Regions from separate parts of the Calditerricola yamamurae genome, predicted to be linked through region 2. Evidence: riboswitches for the same ligand, from Rfam matches in the RefSeq annotation. Region 2 holds a riboswitch; each other region holds the start of a gene.
What was found. Region 2 has a riboswitch for S-adenosylmethionine ahead of ACYQ0Z_RS02870 (nitrite/sulfite reductase). Riboswitches for the same ligand answer to the same signal wherever they lie in the genome.
Positions count from the first base shown of each region.

Region 1: it holds a riboswitch for S-adenosylmethionine, as region 2 does, so the genes downstream of both, ACYQ0Z_RS01785 (methionine ABC transporter ATP-binding protein) here and ACYQ0Z_RS02870 (nitrite/sulfite reductase) in region 2, are expected to answer to the same signal.
Region 3: it holds a riboswitch for S-adenosylmethionine, as region 2 does, so the genes downstream of both, ACYQ0Z_RS01110 (homocysteine synthase) here and ACYQ0Z_RS02870 (nitrite/sulfite reductase) in region 2, are expected to answer to the same signal.

Region 1 is NZ_BAAIFH010000004.1:68,903-71,163, reverse strand. Features, by position in the region: gene hemL (glutamate-1-semialdehyde 2,1-aminomutase) at 1-1,084, shown strand, start outside; SAM riboswitch class I at 1,173-1,297, shown strand; gene ACYQ0Z_RS01785 (methionine ABC transporter ATP-binding protein) at 1,410-2,261, shown strand, end outside.
Region 2 is NZ_BAAIFH010000004.1:313,823-316,083, reverse strand. Features, by position in the region: gene ACYQ0Z_RS02875 (MraY family glycosyltransferase) at 1-717, shown strand, start outside; SAM riboswitch class I at 813-939, shown strand; gene ACYQ0Z_RS02870 (nitrite/sulfite reductase) at 1,015-2,261, shown strand, end outside.
Region 3 is NZ_BAAIFH010000003.1:200,706-202,966, forward strand. Features, by position in the region: gene ACYQ0Z_RS01110 (homocysteine synthase) at 20-1,321, opposite strand; SAM riboswitch class I at 1,436-1,561, opposite strand; gene ACYQ0Z_RS01115 (NAD(P)H-dependent flavin oxidoreductase) at 1,649-2,261, opposite strand, start outside.

The DNA of each region.
Region 1 (2,261 bases), 240 kb from region 2:
CCACGCCCACCCGCGGGTGGTAAGCGCGATCCAGGAGGCAGCGACGCGCGGCACCAGCTTCGGCACGCCGACAGTGGTCGAGACGGAGATGGCCCGGCTGCTCGTCGAGGCCCTGCCCTCCGTCGAGGTCGTGCGCATGGTCAACTCCGGCACCGAGGCGACGATGAGCGCCCTGCGCCTGGCCCGCGGCTACACCAAACGCAACAAGATCCTCAAGTTCGAGGGCAGTTACCATGGCCACTCCGACAGCCTGCTCATCAAAGCCGGTTCGGGCATGGCGGCATTGGGACTGCCCGACAGCCCCGGCGTGCCGGAGACGGTGGCCCGAAACACGATCACCTGTCCGTACAACGACCTTGACAGTGTCAAATTGGCCTTCGAGCGCTACGGGGATGACATTGCTGCGGTGATTGTCGAGCCGGTGGCCGGGAACATGGGTGTCGTGCCGCCGAAGCCCGGCTTTTTGGAAGGCTTGCGCGAGATCACGCGTCAGTATGGGGCCCTGCTGATCTTCGACGAGGTGATCACCGGCTTCCGTGTCGACTATCGCGGGGCGCAGGGGAAGTACGGCGTGCTGCCCGATCTTACCTGTCTGGGCAAGGTTATCGGTGGCGGCCTTCCCGTCGGCGCTTACGGCGGGCGGGAGGAGATCATGCGCCACGTGGCCCCCGACGGCCCGGTGTACCAGGCCGGTACCCTGTCGGGCAACCCACTGGCGATGACCGCCGGGGTCACCACGTTGCGCGAGCTGGGTCAGGACGGCATCTACGAGGAGCTGGAGCGCAAGGCGGCGCGCCTGGCCGAGGGAATGGCCCAGAACGCCGAAGAGGCCGGCATTCCCTATTGCATCAACCGCGTCGGCTCCCTCGTCGGCTTCTTCTTCACCGGCGAACGGGTTGTCAACTACGCCACCGCGCGCACGTCGGACACCCAGCGCTTTGCCCGCTATTTCCGCCTGCTGCTCGAACGGGGCGTGTACATCCCGCCGTCGCAGTTTGAGGGGATGTTTGTCTCCACGGCCCACACCGATGCCGACATCGACCGCACGTTGGAAGTGCACCGTGAGGTCTTGAAACAACTGTAATTTATGCAAATCAAAACCCCCTCTTTACAAGCAGGTCAACCTGTACTATACTCTTTTTCGACAACTGAATCCGGCATCGAACAGCCATCTCTTATCGAGAGTGGCGGAGGGACTGGCCCGATGAAGCCCGGCAACCCCTGCTGCCCCTTGGGGAGCGGGAAGGTGCCAACTCCTGCAGAACGGCTGCGTAGGCGGCGTTCTGAGAGATAAGAGAGGAGGCGTTGCGTTTGCAACAAATCCTTTCTGAGGTCTCTCAGAAAGGATTTTTTTGTGAAGCATCTTCATAAATTCGGATCGGATTAATTGGTTTTAACGGAGGCCGACGATGATTGAACTGCACGGCATTCGCAAAACCTTCTCCACGGGCGGCAAGACCGTGGAGGTGCTAAAAGGCATCGACCTTTCGGTGCAAAAGGGTGAGGTTTTCGGCCTGATCGGCCGTTCCGGTGCCGGCAAGAGCACGCTCCTGCGCATCATCAACCTGCTCGAGCGGCCGACGGCAGGGCGCGTGGTCGTCGACGGCGTCGAACTGACGGCCCTTTCGGAACGCGAGCTGCGGCGGGCGCGGCAGCGCATCGGCATGGTATTCCAACACTTTCACCTGCTCTGGTCGAGGACGGTGCGCGAAAACATCGCGCTGCCCCTGGAGATTGCCGGCGTTCCGAAACGCGAAATCCGCCAGCGCGTCGACGAGCTGGTGGAACTGGTCGGCCTGACCGAGCGTGCCGACGCCTATCCGTCCCAGCTGTCGGGCGGGCAGAAGCAGCGCGTTGGCATTGCCCGGGCCCTGGCCAACCGGCCCCACGTGCTTTTGTGCGACGAGGCCACATCGGCCCTCGATCCGGAGACGACCGACCAGATCCTCGACCTGCTGCGGTCCATCAACCGCCGCTTTGGGCTCACCGTGGTGCTGGTGACCCACGAGATGGATGTGATCCAGGCCGTGTGTGACCGCGTCGCCGTGATGGAAGGCGGACGCATCGTCGAAGTGGGCCCGGTGGCCGAGGTGGTGGCCCGTCCGCAGACGGAGACGGCGCGCCGCTTTTTGCAGCAGGGGCGTGCCGGACAACGGGGGGCCTATGTTAGCGCCTTCAGCGAGGAGAGCAAACCGGTGGCCGCGCAAGCTTCTGGGGTCAGGGCGCCCCGTGCCGCTGCGGAGACAGCGGAAGCGTACCTG
Region 2 (2,261 bases):
TTGCTCGTCCTCATCGGGCTCCTGGACGATGGGTACAAGGCGCGGCGGCGCGAGCTGCCCCCGCTGCCCAAGCTGATCGCGCAGGTGGCGGCGGCACTCGTGCCCTTCGTAGCCGGTGTGCGCGTCTATGGCGTGCGCGATGTCGTCGACGGCGGAATGATCCTGTTTCCCCTGTGGCTGTCGCTGCTGGCAACGATGCTGTGGGTGGTGGTCCTCATCAACATCATCAATTTCCTCGACGGTGCGGATGGGTTGGCCGCCGGTGTAACGGCCATTGCCGCCGCCAGCCTGACGGTGATCGCCCTGTTGAAAGGGCAGGCCACAACGGCTGTGCTGACGGCCGCCCTGATGGGCGCTTGCCTGGCGTTCCTGCGCTTCAACCTGCCGCCGGCGACGATCTTCATGGGCGACACCGGATCGGCGTTTTTGGGGTACTATTTGGCCGTCGTGGCGCTGGACGGGACGCTGAAAACCGTTACGTTTCTCTCGCTGGTGGCCATGCTGCTGGTTTTCGGAGTGCCGTTGTTTGACAGCGTACAGGTGATCCTGCGCCGCTTGCGGGAAGGGCGGCCCATTTACCAGGCCGACCGTTTCCATGTCCACCATCGCCTGCTGGCGTACGGCCTCACGCAGGCGCAGACGCTGGCCGTCTTGTACGGGGTGTCGGTTTTGCTGTCCGTGGTTTCCCTCCTCCTCTATTGGTGGGTGGTCGGGTAGTCCGAAGACGTGAGAAAATTGAGTTGACCTATCTGATTTCAGGGAGTAAGATAGGGGTAACGCCCGATGGAAATTGCATACGACCGGAACACATCCCCTTATCGAGAGAGGGGGAGGGACTGGCCCGATGAACCCTCGGCAACCGGCCCACACTTCCCGCGCGGTGAGCACGGTGCCAATTCCAGAAAAGGCGCGCGGCGGGCGCGCCTTTGAAGATAAGGAGAGAAAAGCGCGCCCTTTTCTCTTCGTTCAAAGGGGAGAAGGGCGCGTTGATTTTTCCGAGGAGGGTGAGGGCTCATGGCGTTTAAGTATCAATGGAAGTGGGCGGAGGACCCGTCCAAGCTGAACAAGGTGGAGCTCCTGAAGCTCAACCGCGATGGCCTCGACATTCTCGACGACATTGAGCGGCTGGCGGCGGCCGGGCACGAGGCGCTGACCGACGACGACCTGCAACTCCTGAAGTGGGCCGGGATCTACGCGCAACGGCCGAAGGAGGACGGCTTCTTCATGATGCGCATCCGCGTGCCGTCGGGCGTGCTCAACAGCCGGCAAGCGCGCGAGGTGGCCCGCATCAGTCGCGAATACGGACGCAGCCTGGTCGACGTGACGACGCGGCAGTGCTTCCAGCTGCACTGGGTGCGCATCGAAAACTGCCCCGAAATCTTCAAGCGCCTGGCCGAGGTGGGGCTCTATACCTATGAAGCCTGTGGCGACTGCCCGCGCAACATCGTCGGCAACCCGCTGGCCGGCATTGATCCCCACGAGCTGATCGACACGCGTCCCATCGTGGAAGCCGTGCAAAACGCGATCTGGATGAACCGCGAATTTTCGAACCTGCCGCGGAAGTACAAGATTTCGATATCGGCGAACATTTACAACGCAGCCCATGCCGAAATCAACGACTTGGCCTTCACCCCGGCGATGAAAATGATCGACGGGGAGGAAGTGGTTGGCTTCCACGTATGGGTGGGCGGCGGCCTGTCCTCCAAGCCGCACATGGCCCGGCAGCTCGACATGTTCGTGCGGCCGGAAGAGGTGGTCAAGGTCGCCGTTGGCGTCACCCGCGTGTTCCGCGACTACGGCTATCGGGAGAAGCGCCACCGCGCCCGCCTGAAGTTCCTCGTCGCCGACTGGGGGGTCGAGAAGTTCCAGGAAGTCCTCGAGGGCTACATCGGGAAGTTTCCCGGGCGGGGCGAGGACAAGATCGTCGGCTGGAACGCGGGCTACTTCACCGGCGTGCACCGGCAGAAGCAAGAGGGGCTGTACTACGTCGGCCTGTCGGTGCCGGTTGGCCGCATGAGTGCCGACGAGCTGGAAGGGTTGGCTGAGCTGGCCGACAAGTACGGCAATGGCTCGCTGCGCACGTGCAACACGCAGAACATTCTGATCACACACGTGCCGGAAAACAAGGTGGAGGCGCTGCTCGCCGAACCGCTCCTGAAGCGCATCACCCCGTTCCCGAAAACCTTCTCCGGCCATGCCGTTTCCTGCACGGGGATCGAGTTTTGCAACCTGGCCCTTACCGAAACCAAGGAGCGCATGCG
Region 3 (2,261 bases), on a different contig from region 2:
GCTTCCCTCCACTCCGTTTTCACCGCTGGCTGGCCCGCAGCGCCTGGTCGAGGTCCTCGAGGATGTCGTCGATGTGCTCCAGCCCCACCGACAGCCGCACCAGCTCCGGCGTCACGCCAGTTTGCGCCTGTTCCTCGGGGGTGAGCTGCTGGTGTGTCGTGCTGGCCGGGTGGATCACCAGCGACTTGGCGTCGCCGATGTTGGCCAGGTGGGAGTGGAGCTTGACGCTGTTGATGAATTTCTTCCCCGCCTCCAGGCCTCCGCGAATCCCGAAGGTAACGAGGGCGCCCTGCCCGCGCGGCAGGTACTTCTTGGCCAGCTCGTGATACGGGCTGTCCGGCAAACCGGGGTAGTCGACCCATTCCACATAGGGATGGCCGGCCAAGAACTCCGCCACCTTCCGCGCGTTTTCGCTGTGCCGCTCCATGCGCAGATGGAGTGTCTCCAGGCCCTGCAGCAGGAGGAAGGCGTTGAAGGGCGAAAGGGCCGCCCCCGTGTCGCGCAGGAGCTGGACGCGTGCCTTCAGGATGTAGGCCATGTTTCCGAAGGCCTCGCTCAAGACCATCCCGTGATAGCTGGGATCCGGCTCGGTGAAGGCAGGGAAATTGCCGTTGGTCCAGTCGAACTTGCCGCTGTCGACGATGATCCCGGCGATGGTCGTGCCATGGCCGCCGATGAATTTCGTCGCGGAATGGACGACGATGTCGGCGCCGTGGTCAAAGGGCCGGCACAGGAACGGCGTGGGCACGGTGTTGTCGACGATAAGCGGAATGCCGTGGGCATGGGCTACCTCGGCGATGGCCTCGATATCCAGCACGTCCAGCCTGGGGTTGCCGATCATCTCGGCGAACACCGCCTTGGTGCGGCCGGTGATGGCGCGGCGGACGTTTTCCGGGTCCCGCGCGTCGACGAACTTCACCGTCACGCCGAACTTGGGCAGCGTGTAGTGAAACAAATTGTACGTCCCGCCGTAGAGGCTGGTGGCGGAGACGATCTCGTCTCCCGCCTGGGCGATGTTCAGGATGGCGTAGGTGACCGCCGCCTGCCCCGAGGCTACCGCCAGGGCGCCTACCCCGCCCTCCAGGGCCGCCACGCGCTGCTCCAGCACGTCATTGGTCGGGTTCATGATCCGCGTGTAGATGTTGCCGGACTCCTTCAGGGCAAACAGGTTGGCGGCATGGTCGGTGTCGCGGAAGACGTACGACGTCGTCTGGTAGATCGGCACGGCCCGGGCCCCCGTCGTCGGATCGGGCTGCTGGCCGGCGTGGATGGCCAGGGTTTCCAGACGATGGGCATTGGCAGTTTGCGTCTCGATGCTCATGCGCTCCTTCCTCCTCGTGGTCAAATGTCCCGGGGCGCCGGCGCGCCACAGGCCCCCTATCAAGGGCAACGCCCCTTCTCCATCGAGAAGGGGCGTTTCAACCGCATTACGCCCCTCTCATCTCTCAGAATCCGCGCAGGATTCTGCAGGAATTGGCACCGTTGTGGGAGTCTGCTACCGCTGGATCCCACCGGTTGCCGGGCTTCATCGGGCCAGTCCCTCCGCCTCTCGCGATAAGAGGAGCCTTCTCCTTGCGGATTGAAGAAGGCGAAAGATTATGGATTGACGCAACGTTACGCTCATTATAGGGCGCACGTCCCCCCTTTGTCAACGGAAACCGTGCGCGTTGGGCGCATCGGAACGCCCGCAGAGCGTTTGGGACACCTCCGCAAGCCCCTGGCGCGCCTCGTCCATCAGCTGGTGCACGAGTTCCGCGGCCGGTATCTCGCGGGCCAAACGAAAGCCTTGCCCCGCCCACAGCGCCATGCCCTCCGGGTCGCCGGCCTGCGCCGCCGCCCTTCGGAGGGGCTGGGTGAGATGGTGCAGGTGGGGGTATGCGGCCGGTGCGGCCGCATCATGTTCCCGTATAAAGCGATTGACCAATCCTCGGGCACGCCTGCCGGTAAAGGCGCGCGTCAACGTCGTCGAGGTGAATCGCGGGTCAACGAGGGCCGCTTTGTGAACCGGATGGGCTCCGCTTTCCGGGCACCGGAGAAATGCCGTGCCCATCTGGGCCGCACACGCGCCCGCCGCCAACACCGCCGCCACATCGCGTCCGTTCATAATGCCGCCGGCGGCGAGGAGAGGCAACGGCACCTCCTGCCGTACGAGGCGCAGCAACACGAGGAGCGGATAATCCTCTTCCGCGGACAGCCGGTTGCGGAACGATGCCCGATGTCCCCCGGCTTCCACCCCCTGCACGCACAGCGCATCGGCACCG